Regions from separate parts of the Pseudomonas sp. BS3782 TE3695 genome, predicted to be linked through region 3. Evidence: predicted binding sites of a transcription regulator. Region 3 holds the regulator's gene; each other region holds the start of a gene.
The links. Region 3 encodes FliA, which starts transcription of late flagellar genes. Its sites were predicted from a motif close to CTAAAGTTTNNNNNNNNNNNGCCGNTAA; they were not measured.
Positions count from the first base shown of each region.

Region 1: ABH909_RS28195 (methyl-accepting chemotaxis protein) is a predicted target of FliA. The motif match lies at 2,005-2,032, and genes of this name have one in related genera.
Region 2: ABH909_RS04620 (methyl-accepting chemotaxis protein) is a predicted target of FliA. The motif match lies at 1,546-1,573, and genes of this name have one in related genera.

Region 1 covers NZ_JBNDKB010000001.1:6,219,690-6,224,176, reverse strand. The annotation lists gene ABH909_RS28210 (DUF1631 domain-containing protein) at 1-356, shown strand, start outside; gene ampD (1,6-anhydro-N-acetylmuramyl-L-alanine amidase AmpD) at 421-975, shown strand; gene ampE (regulatory signaling modulator protein AmpE) at 978-1,814, shown strand; gene ABH909_RS28195 (methyl-accepting chemotaxis protein) at 2,121-4,151, shown strand; gene ABH909_RS28190 (TatD family hydrolase) at 4,339-4,487, opposite strand, start outside.
Region 2 covers NZ_JBNDKB010000001.1:1,038,411-1,042,897, reverse strand. The annotation lists gene ABH909_RS04620 (methyl-accepting chemotaxis protein) at 1-1,439, opposite strand, end outside; gene ABH909_RS04615 (LysR substrate-binding domain-containing protein) at 1,624-2,544, opposite strand; gene ABH909_RS04610 (NorM family multidrug efflux MATE transporter) at 2,701-4,098, shown strand; gene ABH909_RS04605 (putative bifunctional diguanylate cyclase/phosphodiesterase) at 4,207-4,487, opposite strand, start outside.
Region 3 covers NZ_JBNDKB010000001.1:5,308,097-5,312,583, forward strand. The annotation lists gene ABH909_RS23925 (chemotaxis protein CheA) at 1-1,475, opposite strand, end outside; gene ABH909_RS23930 (protein phosphatase CheZ) at 1,547-2,335, opposite strand; gene ABH909_RS23935 (chemotaxis response regulator CheY) at 2,366-2,737, opposite strand; gene fliA (RNA polymerase sigma factor FliA) at 2,906-3,646, opposite strand; gene fleN (flagellar synthesis regulator FleN) at 3,643-4,473, opposite strand.

The DNA of each region.
Region 1 (4,487 bases), 910 kb from region 3:
AGCAGCAAATCGTGCTTCGCAACGCTGACGAAGGCCCGGTCGAGACCGCATCGATGTGTTTGCCCAAGGACGATGTCGCTTTGCTTCAAGTCGATCAGTTGCGCCTGGGCTGCTGGGTCGAGTTTCAGGAAGATGAGGAAAACACCCTGCGCTGCAAGCTGGCGGCGATCATTCAAGCCACCGGCAAGTACATCTTCGTCAACCGTACCGGGATGAAAGTGCTGGAGCACAGTCGCACCGGTCTGGCCCTGGAGTTCCGACGTGGTGCGGTGCGAGCGCTGGACGACACCTTGTTGTTCGACCGGGCGCTGGAATCGGTGCTGGGCAACCTGCGGCGTCTCAATCGCGGCAAGTGATCGCGCGCCGAGGGTCTATCGCGGCATACTGGGCACCAACACAGTCGTCGTTGAAGGAACCTGTATGCAGTTGGACCCCGCGAGTGGTTGGTGTCAGGGCGTGCGCATATGCCCCTCGCCCAACTTCAATGCGCGCCCCGAAGGCGAAATTTCCCTGCTGGTGATCCACAACATCAGTCTGCCGCCAGCGCAGTTTCTGACTGGCAAGGTGCAGGAATTTTTCCAGAATCGTCTGGATGTCACGGAACATCCCTACTTTGCAGGAATCGCCGACCTGCGGGTGTCTGCGCACTTTCTGATTGAACGTGACGGCACTGTCACTCAGTTTGTCTCTTGTCTGGAGCGCGCCTGGCACGCTGGCGTCTCGTGTTTCGAGGGTCGGGAAACCTGTAACGATTTTTCCGTGGGCATCGAGCTCGAAGGCACGGATGATCTGCCGTTCACCGACGCCCAATATCAAGCGTTGACGGCCCTGACCCGACAGCTGCAAAGCGCCTTCAAGTGCATTACCGCACAACGTATTTGCGGGCATAGCGACATCGCACCCGGGCGCAAGACCGATCCGGGGCCGGCGTTTGACTGGGCACGCTATCGCGCGGCTTTGGAAAAAAAGGAGTGACAATGAGTTTTCTGGTGCTGCTGTTGGCGGTGTGGATCGAGAAATTCTCGGCCCTGCGTCATCGGGTTCAACGTGATGGCGGTTGGGTGCGCGAGCTGAACAAGCTTGAAGCCAACCCGCGCATGACAAACCGGCCGTGGCTGATACTGGTGGTGCTGGTGTTGTTGCCGGTGGCGCTGCTGGGTTTGCTGCTGGTGGTGCTGGAACCGGTAGCCTACGGTTTGCTGGCGTTGCCGGTGCACCTGCTGGTGGTGATCTACAGTCTGGGCCGTGGTGATTTGCTGGCCGACCTCGGGCCGTTTCGTGATGCCTGGCGCCGGGAAGACCTGCAAGCTGCCGCTCACGTGGCCAAACGTGACCTGAATATTTGCGCCGACAGCGGCGAGCAACTGTTGGAGCAAGTTGAGGGGCATCTGCTGTGGCAAGCCTATCAGAGCTTTTTCGCGGTGATCTTCTGGTACTTCCTGCTGGGCCCGGTTGCCGCGTTGAGCTATCGACTGCTGGCGCTGGCCGAGGAACACGGGCAGAACCCGGCCGTGATCGAGCGAGCGGCACAGCTGCGTCATGCGTTCGATTGGGTACCGGTGCGCCTGCTAGCGGCCAGCTTCGCGTTGGTCGGCAACTTTGTCGCGGTCGGCCGGGTGATGTTGAACGAGCTGCTGAACTGGAACATCAGCGCAGCTCAACTGATTGAGAAAATCGGCTTGGTGGCCGGTGAAATTCCGGCGCCGGTGGTCGGGCCGGACGGCATCAACAGCCTCGACCGGATCTGGGAACTGCTGTTGCGCGCAGCGGTGCTTTGGTATGCCGGTTTTGCGTTGTGGACTGTTTTGTCCTAACCACGACACATCTGAAGTGAATGTCATTGTGGCGAGGGAGCTTGCTCCCGCTGGGGCGCGAAGCGGCCCCCAGCACCCGTTCAGACAGATCGAGTTGTCCGGATTTACGACTGCTTCGCAGCCGAGCGGGAGCAAGCTCCCTCGCCACAGGGGGGCTCATTCGCTCCAACAGCGGCACCCCGCCGTTAACCTTAAGTTACAAAACCCTCCGCTGATTTAGGCTATACAGAGATAGCGCCGATAGTGGCTATCTGCTGTCTCTGCGCGCCTGCCATAAAAATAAGAATTCAAAAGGGAGACTTCACAGTGAAGAGCTTGCTCTATCCCGCCGTCGCGCTGATGAACCGCCTGAGCTTCGGCATGAAGTTCAGCCTGATCAGCGTGCTGTTCCTCGTGCCGATGCTGGTGACCAACTTCTATCTGGTGCGCGATTCCTATCGCGAATTCCAGGGCACTCGGGTCGAGCTGCAGAGCCTCGACCTGCTGGGCAGCGGCCTGAGCCTGCGCCGGGATCTGGAAACCCTGAACAACCTGGTGCAGATCAACGTTACCCTTGGCCAGTCCGGCAAGGCCGGTCATGTCGAATCGACTATCAGTGCGCTGGAGCAAAGCGTTCTGAGTCGATTGCAAGGGCTGGCGGCGATGACCACTGACCCGGAACAAATCAGCTTTTTCGATGGCAAGCGCGATGAAATGATCGCCGCGTTCAAAGCCCAGCAAACGGAAACTTCCCTGCAAAGCAAAAGTGCGCTGATCGGCAAGTTGCTCGGCAACGCGCAGATTTTCAGCCAGATCATTGCCAGTCAGGCCGGACTGAGCCGCGACAGCCAGAGCGACATGCGCCAGCTGAGCGAACTCATCACCAACGTCACGCCAGCTGTCACCCAGACGCTCGGTGAAGGCCGGGCGATGGGCTCTTACTCGTTGGGGCAGGGCTTTCTCAATTCGGCGTCGAGCACCCGTTTCGATGAGTTACTGGCGCAGGTCGAAAAGCTTCAGGCTGAATACGGTCTGAAATTGCAGGACGCGCTGGGCTCCAGTAAAGCGGCGCACGAAACCCTGGCTGCTCAGGCCGAAAGCAGCAAGGCCTCCCTGAAAAAGGCCAGTGAACTGTTCGAAGAGCAGGTGGTGATGGCCGATACCCTCGATGCGCCGTGGCAGGCTTTTTACGATCAGGTCACGGGCCTGATCGACCAGACCTACCAACTCAATGAAGCCACCCTGAAGTTTCTCGGTACCCAGTTGCAACAGCGGCTGGAACAGCACCGCACCCACATGATCCTGCAGGCAGTGGCGCTGACGGTGGTGTTTGTGTTGATTTTTTACCTCTATGGCGGTTTCTACGCCTCGACCCGCACCACCCTCAAGCGGCTTGGCGCGGTGATGGATAAAGTGGCGGCCGGCGACATGACCGTGACCTTCAGCGCCAACAGCCGCGATGAATTGGGCGAGTTGGGCGAGGTGTTCACCGCCACCGTGAAGAAAATCCATGACCTGATCGAGCGGGTTGGTCAGACCGTCAGTGAGGTCGAGCGTCAGGCCAGCCAGGTCGAGAACGTGTCCGCCCAGAGCAATCAGGCGGTAGCGGGGCAACGCACGCAGATCGAGCAGGTCGCCACAGCGATGAACCAGATGTCAGCCACGTCTCTGGAGGTGGCGCGCAGTGCCGCGGCGGCCGTCAGCAGCGCCCACAGCGTCAACGACGAGACCATCAGCGGGCGCGGGCTGGTGGAGTCCCAGCAGGGCAGCATCGCTGCACTGGCCAGTGAGATCGATCAGTCGGTGCGGGTGATCAATCAACTGGCCAGCGACAGCCAGTCCATCAGTCGTGTGCTGGAAGTGATCAAAAGCATCGCCGAACAGACCAACTTATTGGCGCTCAACGCGGCCATCGAAGCCGCGCGCGCAGGCGAGCAGGGCCGGGGTTTTGCGGTGGTGGCGGACGAGGTCCGGACCCTGGCCAAACGCACCCAGCAATCGACCGAAGAAATCGAGCAGATGATCGCCAAACTGCACAGCGGTGTCGGTGCGGCGGTCAAGGCGATGGGCACCAGCCATCAGATGGCCAACGGCACGGTGGGGCAGTCGGAAAAGGTCCAGCAGGCGCTGGAAAACATCCTCGGCGCCGTCGGCATGATCGTCGACCAGAACCAGCAGATTGCCGCCGCGGTTGAGCAGCAGACCGCTGTGGCTCATGACATCGACCAGAACATCGTCGAGATCAACCGCGCCGGCGAGCGCACCGCCGACGGCGCGCACCAGACTGAAAATGCCAGCCGGGCGTTGTCGGCACAGGTGGTGGAACTCAAGCAATTGATCAGCGCGTTCCGGGTTTGATGCTACAGAGTTGATTTACTGTGTGAGCGAGTCTATGTGGCGAGGGGGCTTGCCCCCGTTGGGTCGCGAAGCGGCCCCGGCGTCCATCCAGACAGACCAAGTTGTCCGGATTTGCGACTGCTTCGCAGCCGAACGGGGGCAAGCCCCCTCGCCACAAAAGCCCACAGGTAGTGCGTGAATCAACGGATTACCAGTTTAACAATTCACACGCGTTAGCCGTGCTGGCGGCAGCCAGTCGTTCGGGGCTGATCACCATGATGGCAGCCAGTGCCGCGCAGATCGCCGGCAAATGAGCCGGGCTATTACGTTGGCCGGGAAACATGGCAGGCGCCATAT
Region 2 (4,487 bases), 4.3 Mb from region 3:
TTGATCACCGTCGCGGTGCTGTTCAATGCACCGGCGATTTGCTCCAGGGAAGAAGACGCTTCGTCCATCGACGTACGACCGATCTGGGTTTGCTGTGCGTTTTCCTGCGCCAGACGCTGGGTGTTGCCCATGTTGTCGGCAATGTTCAGCGAGGTGGCGCTGAATTCTTCTACGGCGCCGGCCATGCTGGTGATTTCGCCGGACTGCTGCTCCATCCCTTCATAGGCGCCACCGGACAAACCGGACAACGCCTGGGCACGGCTGTTGACCTCGCCCGAGGCCTTACGGATGTGCTCGACCATGGTCGACAGGGCCTGGCTCATCTGGTTGAAGGCGCGGGCCAGTTGGCCGATTTCGTCATTGCTCGACACGTTCAGGCGAACACTCAAATCACCGGCACCCAAGGCTTCGGCTTGACGCACCAGATCACCCAGTGGCGCCAGTTTGCTGCGCAGCAACCAGACCGCCGAACCGACTGCCAGCAACATCGCCAGCAGGCTGCCGATCGCCAGTTGAATACCCACGCTCCAGGTCACGGCGCGGATTTCACTTTTAGGCATGCTCGCCACCACCGACCACGGCCCACCGTCGAATGGCACGGCAACACTGTAAAAATCTTGCGACGTGTCGTTCCAGAAGTCGCCTTTGCCCGGTGTCTTGGCCAGACCGACGATGCTCGAGACCGCCTGATCCAGCGCCTGTACACCGGCAATCGGCACCAGCCATTTGCCTTGTTCATCCAGCAACGCCAGGGAACCGGTCTGGCCGATGCGGAAGCGTTTGAGGTTGGAGAACTGTGCGTTCTGCGCGTCGGTGTAATCGAATCCTACGTACAGCACGGCAATGATCTTGCCATTGCCGTCGCGTACGGGGGTGTACTGCGACATGTAGAAGCGTTCGAACAGCAACGCTCGACCCACATAGCTCTGCCCCGCCATCAAACGGGCGTAAGCCGGGTTCGCATGGTCGAGCAGCGTGCCAATGGCTCGGCTGCCATCTTGTTTGGTGACATTCGTGCTGACCCGAATGAACTCCTCACCACTGCGCACGAACACGGTCGCGACACCAGCGGTCATCTGCTTGAACTCGTCGACTTCCGCGAAGTTGTTGTTCAACACTTCACTGCCCAAGTGCAGACCCGGGGTCTGCACACCCGCCACGTTCACCGGCTCATCCGGATGCACGCTCAAACCGGCGCTGAAGCGCTTCTCGAACAGGCCGGCCAGGCGCTGGGTGCTTTCACGCAAAGTGCCGTGAAAGGTGCTCAACTGATCGGCAAGCAGGCGGGCCTCACTGGCCAGATGCTCTTCGCGGGTGGCGAGGTTCGCGGTGTCCAGCGAGCGCAGGGCGAACACGGTACTGCCACTGATGGCAATCGCCAGAATCACGGCAAGCGCAAGACCCAGCTGTGAGGCAATCCGAGCACGAGGTTGAGACATGACAGCTCCTGACCCAGTGGCCGGATCATTCTGATCCCATCGCACACTCGGCAAAATTTCTGATTGTGGGAAAACATGGAACCTGCACGAAGGTCCTATCAGCAGATTTTCGGCGGCAAAGCTGAATACTTGAGTAATTAACGGGGATATGGCTCAAGGCCGCCATTGCGGCGGCTCCATCGATTCAGCCCAGACGTTCGACATCCGGTAATTCCATGGCCCGGACCTCGCCTTGCAGGAAATCGCTGAGGCGACGCAAACGTTCGCCGCCGGGGCGGGTTTTCGGCCAGACCAGGTAATAATTCTCACCACTGGCGACGGCCGTCGGCCACGGCAAACTCAGACGTCCCTGTGCGACATCCTCCGCCACCATCAGCAAATCGCCCATGGACACGCCGTAACCTCGGGCGGCGGCAATCATGCCCAACTCCAGCGTATCGAACACCTGCCCACCCTTGAGCGAGACTTGATCGGTCAGGCCCATGCGCTCCAGCCAGTTGCGCCAGTCACGGCGGTCTGGCGTCGGGTGCAGCAACTCGGTACTGGCCAGGCGCGCAACGTCCCACGGTTGATCCTTCAGAAGATTCGGCGCACCCACCGGAATCAGCTCTTCGGGGAACAGGAAAGTCGCCTCCCAGTCCGGTGGAAAATGCCCGTTGCTGAGGATGACGGCGCAGTCGAAGGGCTCATGGTTGAAGTCCACCGTATCGATGTCCATCCAGGCGCTGGTCAATTGCACCTCGTTCCCCGGTCGCAGGTGCCGAAAACGGCTGAGCCGCGCCAACAGCCAGCGCATGGTCAGGGTCGATGGGGCTTTCATGCGCAGAATGTCGTCCTCGGCACGCAAGGTATTGCAGGCCCGCTCGAGGGCGGTGAAACCTTCGCGAATGCCGGGCAGGATCAGCCGCGCCGATTCGGTCAGTTGCAGGTTGCGCCCGCTGCGATGAAACAGCCGACAGGCGAAATGCTCTTCGAGTGTACGAATGTGCCGACTGACCGCACTTTGGGTGATCGACAGTTCTTCGGCGGCGCGGGTAAACGAGCTATGCCGCGCCGCCGCTTCGAATGCTCGAAGGGCATACAAGGGAGGAAGACGACGGGACATCAGGCAGGCTCCTTTAGCGCGATGCATCAACTTATCAGAAACTCCCCCGCATGAGTTTTAATCATGCCACCCATCCTTTTTATCCCTTTGTGCAAACCCCGCAGAGCGCCGAGAATCGACGTTTCCTGTTCTCTCTGACAATCGAGCGTGATGATCATGCAGCATCCAGCGCGTAGTGAACTCTGGGCCATCCTGCGGCTGGCGGGGCCGTTGATTGCCTCGCAGTTGGCGCACATGTTGATGGTCCTCACCGACACGTTGATGATGGCGCGCCTGAGCCCCGAAGCACTGGCCGGCGGCGGCCTGGGCGCGGCGACGTATTCGTTTGTATCGATTTTCTGCATCGGCGTGATCGCCGCCGTCGGCACCCTCGTGGCGATCCGTCAGGGCGCCGGCGATATCATCGGCGCGGCGCGGCTGACCCAGGCCGGGTTGTGGCTGGCCTGGTTGATGGCGCTGGTGGCGGGTTTGCTGTTGTGGAACCTCAAACCGGTGTTGCTGCTGTTCGGCCAGACCGAAACCAACGTCCAGGCTGCCGGCCAATTTCTGTTGATCCTGCCGTTCGCCCTGCCCGGCTACCTGAGCTTCATGGCGCTGCGTGGTTTCACCAGCGCCATCGGCCGGGCGACACCGGTGATGGTCATCAGCCTCGCCGGCACCGTGGCCAACTTCCTGCTCAACTATGCGTTGATCACTGGCATGTTCGGCCTACCGAAAATGGGTCTGGTGGGCATCGGTCTGGTCACGGCGATCGTTGCCAACCTCATGGCGCTGGCGCTCGCACTGCATATTCGTCGACATCCGGCCTACGACGCGTATCCATTGCTCCCGGGGCTGTCGCGCCCCAACCGTCAGTACTTGAAGGAATTGTGGCGCCTGGGCCTGCCGATTGGTGGCACCTATGCGGTGGAAGTCGGCCTCTTTGCCTTCGCCGCGCTGTGCATGGGCACCATGGGCAGTACGCAACTGGCGGCGCACCAGATCGCCCTGCAAATCGTCTCGGTGGCGTTCATGATTCCGGCGGGGCTTTCCTATGCGATCACCATGCGCATCGGCCAACATTACGGCGCCGGGCAATTGCTCGATGCGCGGCTGGCCGGACGGGTCGGGATCGCCTTTGGTGCGGCGGCAATGCTCGGCTTCGCGATGGTCTTCTGGCTGCTGCCGCATCAGTTGATCGGCTTGTTCCTGGACCACAATGATCCGGCGTTCCGCGAAGTCATCAACCTGGCCGTGAGCCTGTTGGCGGTGGCGGCGTGGTTCGAGCTGTTCGACGGCACACAAACCATCGCCATGGGCTGCATCCGCGGGCTCAAGGATGCCAAGACGACGTTTTGGGTGGGTTTGGGTTGCTATTGGCTGATCGGCGCACCGGCCGCCTGGTGGATGGCCTTCCATTTGAACTGGGGGCCGACGGGGGTCTGGTGGGGTCTGGCGCTGGGGCTGGCATGTGCGGCGGTGAGCCTGACGCTAGCGTTTGAGTGGAAGATGAAGCGGATGATTCGGCGTGAGCCGGCGTCAGGGGCGAGTTTCCAAATCGCCCAGCCAGATTGAGACCCCCTGTGGGAGCGGGCTTGCTCGCGAAAGCGGTGTGTCAGTCGACATCTACGTAGACTGATACACCGCTTTCGCGAGCAAGCCCGCTCCCACATTTGTCCGTGTTTAAACCACGACTTCCAGTGCAGGCTGCTGACTGCTGCCGAACGTCAGGTACTCAACCAGTTCCGCCAACGGCAACGGCTTGCTGATCAGGTACCCCTGCACTTGATCGCAACCAAAGCCGCGCAACAAATCCAGCTGCTCTGGTGTTTCCACGCCTTCGGCGACCACTTCCAGGTTGAGGTTGTGCGCCAGGTTGATCATCGCGTGCACCAGTTTACGATTCTCTTCCCGCTCTTCCATGCCGCCGACAAAGCTCTTGTCGACCTTCAACAACGCAATCG
Region 3 (4,487 bases):
TTGCCCATCGCTTCGCGCTCAGCCGGCTCTTCAATACCGTGGTCGACCGAGTTGCGCACTAAGTGGACCAGCGGGTCGGCCAGGGCCTCGACGAGGTTCTTGTCGAGGTCGGTTTCTTCGCCGACCAGCTCTAGGTTGATCTCTTTCTTGAGCTGGCGAGCCAGGTCGCGAACCAGACGCGGGAAACGCCCGAAGACTTTCTTGATCGGCTGCATCCGGGTCTTCATGACCGCGGTTTGCAGGTCGGCCGTGACCACGTCGAGGTTCGACACGGCCTTGGACATGGCTTCGTCGCCGCTGTTGAGGCCCAGGCGGACCAGGCGGTTACGCACCAGTACCAACTCGCCGACCATGTTCATGATTTCGTCAAGACGCGCAGTATCGACCCGCACAGTGGTCTCGGCTTCGCTGGCCGGTTTTTCCGGTGGCGGTGCGGCCGGGGCACGAGCAGGTGCCGGTGCAGTAGCGGCGGCCGGTTTCGGCGCTTCGGCTTTTGGCTCGGGCGCTTTGGCCACAGGTTTCGCAACCGGTGCTGGCGCCTTGGCGACAGGAGCAGAAACCACTGCGCCAGTGCCAACCTCGGTGAACTTGCCTTTGCCATGCAATTCGTCGAGCAGCGATTCGAACTCGTGATCGGAGATCAGATCGTCGCCGGCCGCTTTAGCGGTTGGCGCAGCCGGGGCCGGAGCCGAAGCAATCGCCGACTCCAATGCATCGACCGCAAAGTTGCCTTTGCCGTGCAACTGGTCAAGCAGTGCTTCGAACTCGTCGTCGGTGATGTCGGAGCTGTCGCCTGCCGCTTTAGGGGCCGCCGGTGCGGCGGGCGCCGCGACCACTGCATCGGGGGCGAACTGGCCTTTGCCGTGCAATTGATCGAGCAACGACTCGAACTCGGCATCGGTGATTTCGTCGCTGGCCGAGGCATCGCTGGTCGGCACTGGCGCAGCCGCTGGAGCCTCGGCTTGAGCCTTGACGGCATTCAGCGAGTCCAGCAGTTGTTCGAATTCGTTATCCGTGATGTCGCCCGATTCTTCAGCGGCAGGTTCTTCCACCACCTCGGCGACCGGTGCCGACTCATCGGCGGTTTGCGGCTCGGCCAGACGGGCCAACGCTGCAAGCAATTCTGGAGTGGCAGCCGTGATCGGGCTGCGTTCGCGGACTTCGCTGAACATGCCGTTCACCGCGTCCAGTGCCTCGAGAACCACGTCCATCAGTTCCGAGTCGACGCGTCGTTCACCCTTGCGCAGGATGTCGAACACGTTCTCGGCGATGTGACAGCACTCCACCAGCTCGTTGAGCTGGAGGAAGCCGGCGCCCCCTTTTACAGTGTGAAAACCGCGAAAAATTGCATTGAGCAAATCCGCATCATCCGGTCGGCTTTCAAGCTCGACCAGCTGTTCGGACAGTTGCTCTAGAATCTCGCCGGCCTCAACCAGGAAATCCTGAAGGATCTCTTCATCGGCGCCGAAGCTCATTAAGGGGGGTGCTCCTAAAGGTCTAAAAACCTAAAAAACCTGAAACGCTAAAACTCTAAAATGCTAAAACTCTAGAATCCCAGGCTGGATAACAAATCGTCCACATCGTCCTGACCGGACACAACGTCTTCTCTTTTATCGGCATGAATCTGCGGACCTTCACCCTGAGAGAGATGTTTTTGCGGATCTTTTTCAGCCAGCATCGCTTCACGGTCATGTTCGATACCCGCAAAGCGGTCGACCTGACTGGCCATGAGCACGAGCTTGAGCAGGTTGCTTTCAACTTCGGTGACCAACTGGGTCACGCGCTTGATCACCTGACCGGTGAGGTCCTGGTAATCCTGGGCCAGCAGAATGTCGTTGAGGTTGCTCGATACGACGCGGTTGTCTTCACTGCTGCGGGTCAGGAAACCGTCGACCCGCCGGGCCAGCTCGCGGAACTCTTCGGCCCCGACTTCGCGACGCATGAACCGCCCCCAATCCGTGCTCAGCGCCTGAGCTTCGTCGCTCAGGCTGTTGATCAGCGGCGTGGCGTTTTCCACCAGGTCCATGGTGCGGTTGGCCGCGGCCTCGGTCAGCTTGACCACATAACCCAGGCGCTCGGTGGCATCCGTGATCTGAGACACTTCCTCGGCTTGCGGCATGTGCGGGTCAATCTGGAAATTGACGATCGCGCTATGCAGCTCGCGAGTGAGCTTGCCCACTTCCTGATACAGGCCGCGGTCACGGGTCTGGTTGAGCTCATGGATCAGTTGCACAGCGTCGCCGAACCTGCCTTTTTCAAGGCTCTCGACCAGTTCGACCGCGTGTTTTTTCAGGGTCGATTCAAAATCGCCCTGTGAAGATTCGTTATGCCCCATAGCTCCCCCGTGACGGACTGGCTTTGCACATCAACCGATGCGTTCGAAGATCTTTTCAATCTTGTCTTTCAACGCTTGAGCCGTGAATGGCTTGACCACATAGCCGTTCACGCCCGCCTGAGCGGCTTCGATGATTTGCTCGCGCTTGGCTTCGGCCGTGACCATCAACACCGGCAGGTGTTTGAGTTTTTCATCGGCACGCACGTGGCGCAGCAGATCGATACCGGTCATGCCGGGCATGTTCCAGTCCGTCACCAGAAAGTCGATGCTCCCGCTGTTGAGGACCGGAATCGCGGTAATACCGTCATCCGCCTCGACCGTGTTGGTGAACCCAAGGTCACGCAACAGGTTTTTTATGATCCGCCGCATCGTTGAGAAGTCATCAACGATGAGGATTTTCATATTCTTGTCCAATTCGACCTCCAAGCAGTCTTAAAACGCGCGCAGCACCTGAACGCGCCGTTCAATCAATTCGGCGTAACACTCAACAGTTGCATGGATTACAACGGGCCGTGGCCGATGCAGCAAAATGCCGTACCCACCTCGTTCGCAGTGTCCCCACACTGCCTGTCAGCGCGCTCGCCACTCCCCCAAACGCCCCCGCAAACGGGCCGCGCACTGGCTGTGTAACTGGCTGACCCGCGATTCGCTGACCCCCAGGACCTCACCGATTTCCTTGAGATTCAACTCTTCGTCGTAGTACAGCGCCAACACCAGTCGCTCACGCTCCGGCAAATTGGCAATCGCGTCCGCCAGCGCCGCCTGGAAGCGTTCATCTTCCAGATCGCGCGACGGCTCGAGATGAGCACTGGCGCCATCCTCGTGCAGCCCTTCGTGTTCGCCGTCCTGCAACAGATCGTCGAAACTGAATAACCGGCTACCGAGGGTGTCGTTCAAAATCCCGTAATAATCGTCGAGACTCAATTGGAGTTCGGCCGCAACTTCGTGATCTTTAGCGTCACGGCCGGTTTTAGCTTCAATCGAGCGAATTGCGTCGCTGACCATGCGGGTATTGCGGTGAACCGAACGTGGTGCCCAGTCCCCCTTGCGCACTTCATCGAGCATCGCGCCGCGGATTCGAATGCCCGCGTACGTCTCGAAGCTCGCGCCTTTGCTGGCGTCGTATTTGGTTGATACTTCAAGCAGGCCGATCATCCCGGCCTGGATCAGGTCTTCGACCTGGACACTGGCCGGCAGACGCGCCAGCAAGTGGTAGGCAATGCGTTTGACCAGTGGCGCGTAACGCTCGATCAGCTCGTACTGCGCGTCACGTGCCGACTTCTTGTAGAGGTTGTAGCCACTGGCTGTCATAGGACGGGTCCTGCGGTCTGTTGCACGAGGCGCTCGACGAAAAACTCCAGGTGCCCACGCGGGTTGGCCGGCAGTGGCCAGGTATCGACCTTTTGTGCAATGGCCTTGAACGCCAGGGCGCACTTGGAACGCGGGAAGGCTTCGTAGACAGCACGCTGCTTCTGCACGGCCTTGCGCACGCTTTCGTCGTAAGGCACGGCACCGACGTATTGCAAGGCGACGTCGAGGAAACGATCCGTGACCTTGGTCAACTTGGCGAACAGATTGCGCCCTTCCTGCGGGCTCTGCGCCATGTTGGCCAGGACGCGGAAGCGGTTCATGCCGTAGTCGCGATTCAACAATTTGATCAGCGCGTAGGCGTCGGTAATCGAGGTCGGTTCATCGCACACCACCAGCAGCACTTCCTGGGCTGCGCGAACGAAACTGACTACCGAGTCACCAATACCCGCAGCGGTGTCGATCACCAATACGTCGAGGTTGTCGCCAATGTCGCTGAAAGCCTGGATCAGGCCGGCATGCTGGGCCGGGCTCAAATGAACCATGCTCTGGGTGCCGGACGCCGCCGGGACGATGCGGATGCCGCCGGGCCCTTGCAACAGTACGTCGCGCAGCTCACAGCGGCCTTCGATCACGTCGGCCAAGGTGCGTTTGGGTGTCAGTCCCAGCAGGACGTCGACGTTCGCCAGTCCCAGATCGGCATCCAGCAGCATGACGCGCCGGCCGAGCTCAGCTAGAGCCAGGGACAAGTTCACTGACACGTTAGTCTTCCCGACGCCACCTTTGCCGCCGGTCACCGCGATCACCTGTACGGGATGCATGCTGCCCATGTTATTTCTTTACC